Spartinivicinus marinus: one gene and its partner. The protein of the gene in region 1 interacts with the protein of each later gene in a pairwise test. Links are inferred from orthologs where the notes say so. Each region holds a gene or a part of one and is shown in the gene's direction. Other genes may lie near its edges.

What was found. Proteins that work in one complex are often made in the same cells at the same time.
Region 2: the proteins of recO (region 1) and recR interact in binary tests that used the Escherichia coli proteins (3 or more experiments, as listed by UniProt). The link is inferred for Spartinivicinus marinus from one-to-one orthologs.

Annotation. Positions count from the first base shown.
Region 1 is NZ_JAPJZK010000001.1:964,917-971,868, reverse strand. What follows is about bases 1,461-4,296. They hold recO (DNA repair protein RecO), read left to right. Parts: upstream 1,461-2,411; coding sequence 2,412-3,182; downstream 3,183-4,296. Other genes in these bases: OQE68_RS04605 (response regulator), read right to left, coding at 3,190-4,296; era (GTPase Era), read left to right, coding at 1,479-2,399; rnc (ribonuclease III), read left to right, coding at 1,461-1,489. Also shown: lepB (signal peptidase I), read left to right, coding at 1-381; OQE68_RS04625 (DUF4845 domain-containing protein), read left to right, coding at 429-803; more of rnc, read left to right, coding at 800-1,460; more of OQE68_RS04605, read right to left, coding at 4,297-6,012; cysteine synthase CysM, read left to right, coding at 6,203-6,952. UniProt on the Escherichia coli protein: Involved in DNA repair and RecF pathway recombination.
Region 2 is NZ_JAPJZK010000001.1:5,278,563-5,284,364, forward strand. Bases 4-2,973 are described here. They hold recR (recombination mediator RecR), read left to right. Parts: upstream 4-1,169; coding sequence 1,170-1,778; downstream 1,779-2,973. Other genes in these bases: dnaX (DNA polymerase III subunit gamma/tau), read left to right, coding at 4-727; OQE68_RS23715 (YbaB/EbfC family nucleoid-associated protein), read left to right, coding at 768-1,094; rnd (ribonuclease D), read left to right, coding at 1,771-2,973. Also shown: more of dnaX, read left to right, coding at 1-3; more of rnd, read left to right, coding at 2,974-3,234; OQE68_RS23735 (YcgN family cysteine cluster protein), read left to right, coding at 3,234-3,677; OQE68_RS23740 (PA2779 family protein), read left to right, coding at 3,941-4,342; OQE68_RS23745 (PA2778 family cysteine peptidase), read left to right, coding at 4,354-5,397; OQE68_RS23750 (hypothetical protein), read left to right, coding at 5,588-5,802. UniProt on the Escherichia coli protein: May play a role in DNA repair. It seems to be involved in an RecBC-independent recombinational process of DNA repair. It may act with RecF and RecO.

The DNA of each region.
Region 1 (6,952 bases):
ATTGGTTTACCTGGTGATACCATCAAATATGACGATAAAAAGCTCTATATCAATGGCAATCTGGTAGAGGAGTCATTTATTACCAAACGAACTGATGTTGGCACAGGTCCGTATAAAGTATTTGAAGAAACAATTGATGACAATAAGCACACTATTCGCAAAATCCTGGGGGCTGCTTCAAGAAAGGATGGGGAAGGTGAGTGGGTAGTGCCAGAAGGACACTATTTTGTCATGGGTGATAATCGTGACAATAGCAATGATAGTCGTTTTTGGAAGTTTGTTCCGGATGAGAACATAGTGGGTAAAGCGGTGGCTATTTGGATGCACTGGCCAAAATGGACGCAATTACCTAGCTTTAAGAATAATGGAGCTATTAACTAGTTTGGTAAGTGGCTAATAATTAATAAGAAACTAAGGGGCTATTGGGTATGAAACTTAAAAAATCGCAGCTGGGCTTAACTGCATTTGGTTGGTTTTTAGCATTATGTGTAGGTGGTTTTGTTGTTGTCACAGTAATGAAGCTAGCGCCCATTTATATTGATAATTATGCAATTCAAAATATATTTGACTCACTGGATGATCGTCCTGATATTGCTAAAGCAAGTCCCAGAAAAGTGCGAGATTATATTTCAAAAGGCTTTACCACTAATATGATTCGTGATGTGCACATTAAAGATGTGGTTGTTAAAAAAGAGGGTGGTTTTCTTACCGCTAGCCTTAAATATGAAAAGCGAGAGCACTTAGTCAAAAATATCGACTTAGTTTTAACATTTGAAAATAGTTGGAAAATCAAAGCCGAGTGAAAAAAGTAAACCAATCACTATTTCGAAAGCTAGGTTATAGCTTTGAGGATGAAAGTCTACTCCTGTTGGCACTTACCCACAGGAGCTATGCAGGTGGGAATAATGAACGTCTAGAGTTTTTAGGTGACTCAATAGTTAACTTTATTATTGCTGAGGCACTTTATCAGCAGTTTCCTCAGGCCAAAGAAGGTCAGCTAAGTAGACTACGTGCAAAGTTAGTACGGGGTGCCACTCTAGCTAAAATAGCTAAAGAATTTGGTTTAGGTGATTATTTGCGGTTAGGGTCTGGAGAGCTTAAAAGCGGTGGTTTTCGCCGTGAGTCTATTTTAGCTGATGCACTAGAGGCACTGATTGGCGCTATTTATCTTGATAGTGGGTTGGATACTTGTCGTGAGCGGGTTTTAGCCTGGTTTGCTCCTCGTTTAGAAAAGCTTTCATTAGAAGATACTCAAAAAGACCCAAAAACGCGCTTGCAAGAATATCTGCAAGCAAAGCAGTTGGCGCTACCAGTATATGAGGTGGTCGATATTAAAGGTGATGCTCATGACCAGACGTTTACGATTGAATGTGTGGTTGCAGGTTTAGCTGGGAAGACCAAGGGTATTGGCTCCAGTCGTCGAGGAGCAGAGCAAGAAGCTGCACGTCATGCATTGCAACAACTAGGAGTAGATGGTAGTGGTCACTAATTCAAACTCAGCCTCAGATCAAGAGTTGCACTGTGGTTTTGTTGCAATTGTAGGGAGACCTAATGTTGGTAAGTCTACTTTACTTAACCAAATACTAGGACAAAAGCTTAGCATTACCTCTAAAAAACCACAGACTACTCGACATCAAATTCTAGGTATTAAAACAGAGGCAACTACTCAGGCGGTTTATGTTGATACCCCAGGACTGCACCTTGCAAATAAAAAAGCGTTAAATCGATATATGAATAAAGCGGCTATCACGGCTTTACAAGGTGTGGATGTGGTAGTGTTTGTGGTTGATCGAACTGCTTGGACGGATGAAGACCAGCTGGTATTGGATAAGGTGTGTAATCTTCGTTGTCCAGTGATTTTAGCTGTGAATAAGGTTGATCAGCTGAAAGATAAGTCAGCGCTTTTACCCCATATTTCTCTACTAAGTGAAAAAATGACTTTTGCTGATATTGTTCCTATTTCCGCAGAAACTGGACTCAATGTTGATCGCTTAGAGTTGCTAGTGGGTGACTATTTGCCTAAAAGCCATCATTTTTATGATGAAGACCAAATAACTGATCGTAGTTCACGATTTTTAGCAGCGGAGATTGTTAGAGAAAAGGTTATGCGACAGTTAGGGGATGAAATTCCCTATCAGATCACTGTAGAAATAGAGCAATTTCAAGTTGAACCCAAGTTAATAACGGTTAGTGCCTTAATACTGGTAGAAAAAGCAGGCCAAAAAGCCATTGTGATAGGCAAAAAAGGTGAGCAGATCAAAGTGATTGGCCGTGATGCTCGAATAGATATGGAAAAACTGTTCGATAATAAAGTGATGTTGAATTTGTGGGTAAAAGTGAAAAGTGGCTGGTCTGATGACGAGCGTGCGCTGAATAGTTTGGGTTATACAACAGATTAAAGCCTGCTCTTTATGACTATTTCTGATGATGGGTATGTACTACATACCCGTCCTTTTCAAGATAATAAATCAATTGCTATCGTCTTCACAAAGCAACAAGGATTGCAGCGAATAGTTTTCCAAACCAGTAAAAACTCCAAAAAGCAGCCAAGTTTTAAGCATTTTTTACAACCATTTCAGTTGCTTTGGTTAACCTGGAAAGGTAGTGGAGAATTAAAAACAGGTAAAACTGTTGAGCTAAGTGACTTACGCTATTCGTTATTGGGCAAGTTACTTTACTGTGGCCTGTATTTGAATGAATTATTAATCAGATTATTGCCTGCTGAAGAGGCTTCCCCACAACTATTTTGCAACTACCAAAAGACACTGGCTGTTTTACAGGAAGATCCCCTGCAAATTGAAATGTATCTCCGGCAATTTGAATTTAACTTGCTAGCTGAACTAGGTTATGCCGTTTCATTTGAATATGATACAGACGGTAATGAAATTACTACTAAAGCAAATTATGTTTTTCTGTCTGATCAGGGGTTTTGTCTTGCTAAAAAACAGGCTTATCTTGAGAGGCCAGAGGCTAACTTATTTTCTGGTAGTGACTTACTGACTTTAGCCAGCTTGCCATGGTTAAATACAGAGGCTCAATCAGTGAGTCATCAGCTTGATATCCAGCAGGTATGGACTAAGCCCCTAAAAGGAATAACCAAGCGAATTGCTAGAATGGCATTAGCACCGCATTTAGGCAGTAAACCGCTTATGAGTAGAGCGCTATTTTTCAAGCAAAGATAATATTTGTTTATTCTGTGCCTTCATGTCTTCGCTGCCAATCTAACAGCTGCTCAATTTGCTCAATTAGCTCTTCCATGGCACCTGCCACTTTACGTCTTTCTTCTTTATTTTTTTCAGAAGCTTTTAATATGGTTTCCATATTATTACAAGCACTACGTAATAGAGGGACACCACAATAACGAGTAGCGCCATGTAGTTTGTGAACAACTTCCAGTAGCCTTGGCCATTGTTTATTACGATATAATGCTCTTATTTGTTCCTGTTCATTTTTTAAATTTTCAAACAGCATCGATAACATATCGTTGGCAAGATCTTCTTTTCCACCAGCTAACTTTATTCCTTCTGTTAAGTCTACTACTTTGGTTTCAGGTTCAGCATGACTTGTATCATTTAGATAATCCGTACCTTTAATAGGCGCTACATGTAAGCCTGTCCATTTTTTTATGATGTGTTGTAATTGATTTTCATTAATAGGCTTGGTCATGTAGTCATCCATGCCAGCTAGTAATAGCTGTTTTTTTTCTTCTGCCAGTGCGTGGGCGGTGAGTGCTATGATTGGAATGCGTCGCTCTGATAGTTCTCTTTCGCGGACTCTACGGGTTGTTTCCAGGCCGTCCATATGAGGCATTTGTACATCCATAAAAATAAGGTCAAAGTGGTATTGCTTGGTTTTAATAATCGCTTTAGTGCCTGAGTCTACCGCTGTTACTTTAGCTCCAAGGTCTTCTAGTAATGCAGTAACCAAGCGTAAATTGGCTGGGTTGTCATCTACTGCTAGTATATGTGGTTGGCGTGTAATAGCCTGGTTAATACGTCGGGCAATATTGCTTTGGCTGCCTTGAGGGAGTTTACTTTTCTCAAGTAATAAATAAGAAAGCGCTCGATATAGCCGGTTGTGACATAGAGGCTTAACAATGCAAAGAGCATTATTATGTTGGTCTAGTATATTATTAATTGCCTCTTCTTTATTGGTATGAGCCAAAATTACCAAATACTGTTTATTTTTATTGGCTGCTTTAATTAATGACCTTATTTTTTCTAAATCTAAATAAGCCGGGTGATGACTAACCACTAATGCATCATAGGTTTTTCCCTGGGCTTTGGCCTCTTGCGTTTTTTCTTCTAAGCAGGATTGATTAGCACAGCTATCAACATTTAAGTCATACTCAGAAAGTAGGTGAACAATTGCTTGTCTGGCAAGATCATGATGCTCCATTACTAGGACATGGGTATTGGAGAATGCAGGGAAATGCTCTTTTAAGGTAGGTTCATTAGCTTTTGGTACCGTTAAGGTAAACCAAAATGTAGAGCCTTTACCTAACTCACTTTCTACGCCTACTTCTCCCGACATCTGTTGTGCAAGTCGCTTGGAGATAACCAGACCAAGCCCAGTACCGCCAATATTTCGAGTAGTAGAGGTATCGGCTTGAGAAAAGGCTTTAAATAACTCCTTTTGCTGCTTGTTAGAAAGGCCTATACCCGTATCGGTAACACTGATTTTAATTGTTACAAGGTTATTTTTTTCATCTTCAAGCATGGCTCTCACAACAATAGAGCCGTCATTAGTAAATTTAATAGCATTACTGACCAGGTTGGTCAGAATTTGTTTTAACCGTAGGGGGTCTCCCATTAGGTGAATAGGCGTGTCAGAATAGATGAGAGGAATCAGTTCCAAAGATTTATCATGGGCACTGGGTGCTAAAATCGTTAGTACCTCTTCAACACTTTCTCTTAAATTGATAGGAATACTTTCCAGCTCTAATTTACCTGCTTCAATTTTTGAAAAGTCGAGCACATCATTAATGATCGATAGTAATCCTTCTGATGATTTTTGGATTGTACTGAGGTACTCAAATTGTCGATCATTGAGTTTGGAGCGCAGTAGCAAGTTAGTGAAACCAATAATACCATTTAGAGGCGTTCTAATTTCATGGCTCATGTTGGCAAGGAATTCTGATTTAATACGGCTTGCTTCTAGTGCTTCTTTACGAGCCATATCCAGTTCAATATTCTGGATTTCAATCGTTTCAAGGGTTTCTTGAAGGTCTTTGGTTGACTGTTCAATATTTTGTTGCATTTCCAACTGGCCACGTTGGAGTGATGCGACCATAGCGTTAATACCCGTTTCTAATGCCCGTAACTCGCCACCAGTGTTGGTGTTAATACGAGTATCCAGATTGCCTTCACGCATATGATTAACCGCACTAATTATTTTCATTAGCGGGCCTGTTATGTTTTGGCCCATTTTTAATGCTAAAAACAGGTTGATTAAAACTCCTGAAAGAATCAGTAAACCGCTAGCAAGGATGGTTTGATATTTTTTAATTTCAGTATTACTGCGAGAAAACTCAGCCATCAGCCACCCTAATAACACTTTTTCTCCTCCACTGCTAAGCGCTGTTTCAGTGTTAACAGGTGATAAAGTAGGTTTTGCATAAATGGGAGTGCTGATCAGTAGAGACTGCTTGTTTAAGGTATGAAAAGGACGGGTTAGAAAGTAGTTTTCCTGGCTGTCCTTAAATTGAATTTTTGGACCAGCATGGGCAAGGGCGACTTTAGTGTGGGAAAATAGACTGACTGATCTGACATCATTTTTTTCTAGTGCAGAGCTGGCAATCTCTTGAATAAGACTCAAATTATCTAATGATAAAGTATGTTCTGTGATTGGAATTAGTTGTTGAATAGTGGTTTGACTGCGTTCTAGCAATAAAGCATCTAAGTCGTTGATACGGGCTAAGGTAAAGAAAGTACCTAAAATCAGTGAAATACTAATAGTAGGAATCAAAGCAAGCGCCAAAACACGACTTTTTATACCTTGCTGCTTTAGCATAATAGATACGGTACCTTTAGTAAGCTGAACATACCCTGTGTTTTGGGTATACATCTAAGTATGACAGATCAGTATAATAAACTAGCTGCTTATGTTGAACAGATGTAACTTTATAGTTTTTCAATATTAACAGTTCTTCTGCTGACAGCTTATTATCGGAGAAGTTATAAATTCTAGATGAGGATAAAGCATGGCGGTAAATTATCCCACCATTGAGTCACTGGTTGGTAATACTCCTTTGGTTCGATTACAAAGATTGACGGGCAATACTACGAATCATGTACTCGTTAAGTTGGAGGGAAACAATCCAGCAGGTTCAGTCAAAGACCGCCCTGCATTAATGATGATTAATGAAGCGGAGCGACTGGGGGCAATTAAACCTAGTGATACACTTATTGAGGCAACTAGTGGTAATACAGGAATTGCCTTGGCGATGGCGGCTGCAATTAAAGGCTATCGAATGGTGTTAATTATGCCTGACAATATGAGTGAAGAACGACGCTCTGCTATGTCGGCCTATGGCGCAGAACTAATTAGTGTTAGCCAGGAACAAGGAATGGAAGGAGCGCGTGATTTAGCAGAGCAAATGGAACGAGAAGGCAAAGGCTTGGTGCTGAACCAGTTTGCTAATAAAGCAAACCCTTTAGCACATTATTTGGGTACAGGACCAGAAATATGGGAACAAACCCAAGGAGAAATCACCCACTTTATCAGTTCAATGGGGACCACTGGCACTATAATGGGAACCTCGCGCTATTTAAAGGAGCAGAATCCAGCAGTACAAATTATTGGTCTACAGCCAGCGGAAGGGGCCAGTATTCCAGGAATTCGGCGGTGGCCAAAAGCTTACTTACCAACTATTTTTGAACCTGAGCGTGTTGATCAGGTAATGGATATCACGCAGCAGGAAGCAGAAGTTGCAATGCGCAGGTTGGCTCAA
Region 2 (5,802 bases), 4.3 Mb from region 1 along the record:
TTCTGAAGCGATGGTGCCAGACTACGAATACTCCACAGCCAGTGCATATCAGCAATCATCATCTGTTGTAGAGCCGCCAGTGACAAGTGCTACTCCAGCAGCTATCAAAAATCCTAAACAACCAGTGCCAGGGGTTGCCGCAAATACAGTAGATATACCAGTAGCGAATACCTCTGCACTTAAGCAGGCCATTGTGGATGAAAGGGAGCATGCTGCGGACTTAACTGTAACAGTGGCTCCTACTGGAACACCACTATCGACTACAGAAATGGCTGAACCTGCTCCCTCGGCGACTATGCTTAAAGAAGAGGTAGCAAAAACATTTACTTTGGACACCGTACAGCCGACAGACTGGCCACAGTTATACTCTCAACTGTCAATCAGTGGTGCAGCCAATGCCATTGCCCAGCAAATGGAGCTGGTCGAAATAACTGCTGGACGTTGGTATTTCCGCATTGCCAAAGAACATACTGTATTACTGAATGACAGTCAGATTCAGCGGGTGAGCCAGGCGCTATCGCATTATTTTGCCACTGAAATTCAAGTTTCACTTGATCAAGTGGTAGCAACTAAAGCGGAAACGCCAGCGGCTTATCGTGCCCGGAAGCGTCAGGAGCGACAAACTGCCGCAGAACAAAGTATTATTAGCGACCCAAATGTGCAGGCATTAATGCAGCACTTTTCTGCTACAATCGTCGAAAACTCAGTAATGCCTATCGACTCTTAAGCATTACTGGTATTGAGATTGACTTACATGAGGTTTTTATATGTTTAAAGGTGGTATGGGCAACCTAATGAAACAAGCCCAGCAGATGCAAGAGCAAATGCAAAAAGTGCAAGAAGAACTGGCTAATGCTGAGGTGACGGGTGAGTCTGGTGCAGGGTTGGTTAGCATTGTGATGACAGGCCGCCATGATGTTAAGCGAGTGAGTATTGATCCTAGCTTGCTGCAAGAAGATAAAGAAATGCTCGAAGATTTAATTGCAGCGGCGGTTAATGATGCAGTACGTAAAGTAGAAAAAAATAATCAAGATAAAATGGCCAACCTAACAGGTGGTATGAAATTACCTGAAGGTTTTAAGTTTCCATTTTAAGCCGTCAATGAGTTAGGGGGTAACACACACTTGTGGTGCCCCTCTCGTGCATTAGTCGACAGTTACAGCACACCTATGTCTTTTAGTCCTTTAATTTCTGAATTAATCGCTGCATTTCGCTGTTTACCCGGGGTAGGCCCCAAGTCAGCTCAACGGATGGCATTGCATTTATTAGAGCGTGATCGGCATGGCGCATTGCAACTATCCTATAGCTTGCAGCAGGCAGCCAATCAGGTAGGCAATTGCCAGCAATGCCGAACCTTATGTGAGACAACTCTTTGTCCCATTTGTAGCAGTAGTCGTCGGCAGCGAGAAACTATCTGTGTCGTTGAAACTCCTGCTGATGTATTGGCTATTGAGCAAGCAGGGGGGTTTAGCGGTTTATATTTTGTGCTGATGGGACACTTGTCTCCACTTGAAGGGATTGGTCCGGAGCAGCTGGGCTTGGATCAGTTGATTCAACGGGTAAAGCAAGACCAGGTTGAAGAGTTGATCTTAGCCACTAACCCTACTGTAGAGGGAGAGACCACCGCTCATTATATTGCTGACCAGCTTCAGGGACTACCGGTTAGCATATCAAGAATTGCGCATGGGATTCCGCTGGGTGGTGAACTGGAATATGTTGATGGTGGAACGTTGGCTCATGCATTAGCTGGACGTAAGCCCTGGCTAGTCAATGACTGATAGATTCCACTCAACCATTTCTCCTCTTTGGATTACGACCAATGAGGCCTTAGCCCAACATGCATTTGCCTGGTTAGAGCAGTCTCATTTAGCGTTGGATACTGAGTTTTTTCGTTGCCAGACGTTTTATGCTAAGCCTGGCCTGATTCAGCTAGCAACGGCTGAGCAGGTATTTTTTATTGATCCATTACAAGTCACTGATTTCGAACCTTTAGCTAAGGTGCTTGCAGCCTCACACGTCATCAAAGTGCTACATGCTTGCAGTGAGGACCTGGAAATATTTCAACAACTAACAGGGACACTCCCGGTGCCCTTGTTCGATACTCAGCTGGCCGCAGCATTTTCAGGATTGGGGCCATCGGTGGGCTATCAACGCCTGGTTACTGAGCTGTTGGGTATTCAGCTTGCGAAAGATGAAACACGCTCAGACTGGTTGCAGCGTCCGCTATCAGACGCGCAAATCACATATGCTGCACTAGATGTACACTACTTGTGGCAACTGTACCAGCCCCTGGTGAGCCAACTGAATAAGCTGCAACGGCTTGATTGGTTACAACAAGAGTGTCAGCAGCTTATTGAGCAGGCGGCTAATCCGCAACCACCAGAGCAGGCTTATCAACAGGTTAAACTAGCCTGGAAGCTGCGACGTAGCGAGCTGGCTATTTTGCGGAAGCTGGCAGCCTGGCGGGAAAAGGAAGTGAGAAAGCGGGATATACCTCGTCATCGTTTTTTGACGGATGATCAGTTATGGTGGCTTGCCAGAATTAAGCCCCGCAAATTGGTGCAACTGGATAAAGTGCGTGGGATTCGTAAAGATCAGGTAGCCCGCGAAGGGCGTACGATTTGTGGCATTATCGCTAAGTCATCGGCAGAGCCCGCAGACCGCTGGCCTAAGCGGTTGCCTAAGCCTTTGCCAAAATCGAGTAAATCGTTAATTACTCAAGTTAAAAAGCTAGCAGCAACGGTGGCAACAACACTTAGCCTGCCACCGGAATTGGTAATTAGAAAAAAACAGCTAGACGCATTAATCAGAAGTGGTTTATCCGATGGTTATTTTAACTGGCCTGAAAACTTACAACCTTGGCGTCGTGAGCTGCTGGGCGAGTCGCTACTGGTAGAATTAAGACAACTAGCAAAACAACAGCAATGTATTACTGTTATGAACAAACAAATTGTTTCTATATATAAAAGCCCTAATAAAGATGAAATGTATTTATATGTGGCAAAACAGGCGAAATTATCTGAAGTGCCTGAGGCTTTATTGCAATTATTTGGTAAGCCAGAACATGTGCTGGACTTGTTGCTGACTCCAGAAAAATCACTATCAAGAGCTGATGTTACTCAGGTGATGAAAGCAATTGATGAAAAGGGGTTTTATCTACAGATGCCACCTGCTAAAGAAGATTATCTGATTGAGTTACCTGAAGAGTTTTTATCTAAAGGAGACCCTGTGTAATGGCTAGGCCATTACCTTTTTGGCAGTCTAAACCTCTGTCGGCAATGAGCCAGACAGAGTGGGAGTCCTTGTGTGATGGTTGTGGACTATGTTGTTTGCATAAACTGGAAGATGAAGATGATGGAGCGGTTTATTATACTCAAATCAGTTGTCGTTGGTTAGACCATCAAAGTTGTCGCTGTCAGGATTATCAACATCGACGACAGCAGGTACCCGGTTGTTTGGATGTTCGGGCAGCCCAACCACAAGTATACGACTGGTTGCCTCCTAGTTGTGCTTATCGGTTATTGGCTGAAGGGGAGCCTTTACCCGTCTGGCATCCATTGGTCAGTGGCAATCCTGATTCAGTGCATCAAGCAGGAATTTCGTTACGCGGGCAAATGGTGGCCGAGCATCAGGTTAAAGAAGAGGATTGGCCTGACTATATTATTGCAATAGGCTAATCAATGGCTTGTTGCTAGCAGTGATGTTGAGAAAATAAATAGCATGTAAATTACACTATTTAAAGTAGACCAGTGCCGAAAAAAATAGAGTAAATAATATATTTATTCAATAATAGTAGGGTTTATCTGTAAACAAGTTGTTGTATACCCAATCCTCACTTCAGTAATGACGACTCTCACGGAATAACAAAGCCTGTTTGACCCTATGGGAATATTACTTCTAGACTTGAGCAGAATTCATCTTCTTAAGTAGGAAAAAAATAATGGCACTGACATTCGGTGGGCGTCGTTTAGTGGCGCTTATTTTAACTTGTTGTATAGCACTGCTCTCAATTCAAAGCACGATGGTGCGAGCGGGTATGGTAGGTACTGATCAGGTCATCGCAGAAGAGCAGCACCAGGTAGATAAAGAAGCCCTGTTGAGTATGCTTGAAGAGGACGAAGTAAAGGAAAAGCTTCAAGCGCTAGGAGTACCAGAAGAACAAGTGAAATCACGAATTGATGCAATGACGCCTGAAGAGCTTGCACAATTCAATGAAAAATTAACTGAGCTGCCTGCGGGTAGTGGCGTTGCCGGTGTGATTGTCTTGTTTTTAGTGGTCTTTATTGTAACCGATATGCTGTGTGCGACGGATATATTTACCTTTGTACGCTGTATTAATTAAATAAGAAAATAGTGGCAAATTTTTTTCGATCCTTACTGCTCATCTCTTATGCCCGGCACTTGCTGGGCATTTTTATTTTATTGGTATTAACGGGTTGTGCCAGTAATAATTTTATAAAACAAATGGATGAGTTATCTGCTGATCGTTTTGATGCTGACAGCTTTTATCAAGTAGAACTTGAGCAGGTCCCCTTTTTTCCTCAAACCGAATATCACTGTGGACCTGCTGCTCTGGCAACCGTTTTGAACTATTGGGATGTGCCAGTGGTGCCAGATGATTTAGTGGATGAGGTCTACACGCCAGCCAAACAAGGTAGTTTTCAGATTGAGCTGGTGGCCGCTACGCGTCAGCGTGGTTTATTGGCTTATGAAATGAAAGGTTCTTTACAACAGTTGTTGGCTGAAATTACCGCAGGGCATCCTGTGTTAGTGATGCTGAACTTGGGTTATAGCTGGTATCCACAGTGGCATTACGCGGTCGTTGTAGGGTTTGAATGGTCGGAAAAGCAGGTAGTGTTGAGGTCAGAACAACATAAGCGCTATAAAATGCCATTAGCCTTATTTGGGAAAACTTGGAGTAGGGCCAGCTATTGGGGGTTAGTTGCATTACCTCCTGACAGGCTGCCGGCAACAGCTAATCCTCTTACATACCTTAAGGCTGCGCAATCCCTAGAGCAGGTCAGTCAGCGTAAAGCGGCGATTATGGCCTATCAAGCCGCATTAAAAACCTGGCCTCATCAACCCATTGCTTTGTTAGGGTTAGGCAATATCTATTATGCTAATCAACAGAGACAACAATCGATAGATACTCTCATGACTTTGGTAAAGGAGCACCCTCTGCACACGGTGGGCTGGAATAATCTAGGTTATGCCTTGGCGACGAGTGGCTGTCAAAAAGCAGCACAGCAAGCGTTAACCTGTGGGTTGACTGTACAACCTAAGAATTCACAACTGCTGGCTACCCAGCAAGAGATTCAAGCACTAACAGTAAAAAGGCTGCTTAAGCAATGCCCTAAAGTAGAGTGTGACCGAAGTCGTAAGCCTAACCAACAGTAATCAAAACTAATCCCCTAAAATATTATTTAATTTGTTTATAATGACCTGACGGGCCTCTTTGATTATGATGAGCAAACTTTTCTTAAACTAAGCTGTATAATTTATTATCGGTATGGATCCAAATCATTATTTTTACGGTTGGATGATTTATTTAGCGAGTGCCTTTGGCTGTTTTTTAGTCTGGGTGCGAATGACAAGATCATTAAGCCGCTTTCTAAAAGGGTTGTTACGTGGAATTGTGGCAGTTGCCTTATTTACTCCATGGTATGTTGATAACAACCAAGACTACTTAGCACCTGCTGGCCTGGTGGCCTTATATGATGCCTTAACCAAAGGGGCGGAGTCAGCCTACCGAGCAGGGCATGTGGTTGCTGTGGCAGAGCTACTGATGTTTGTTTTGCTGTT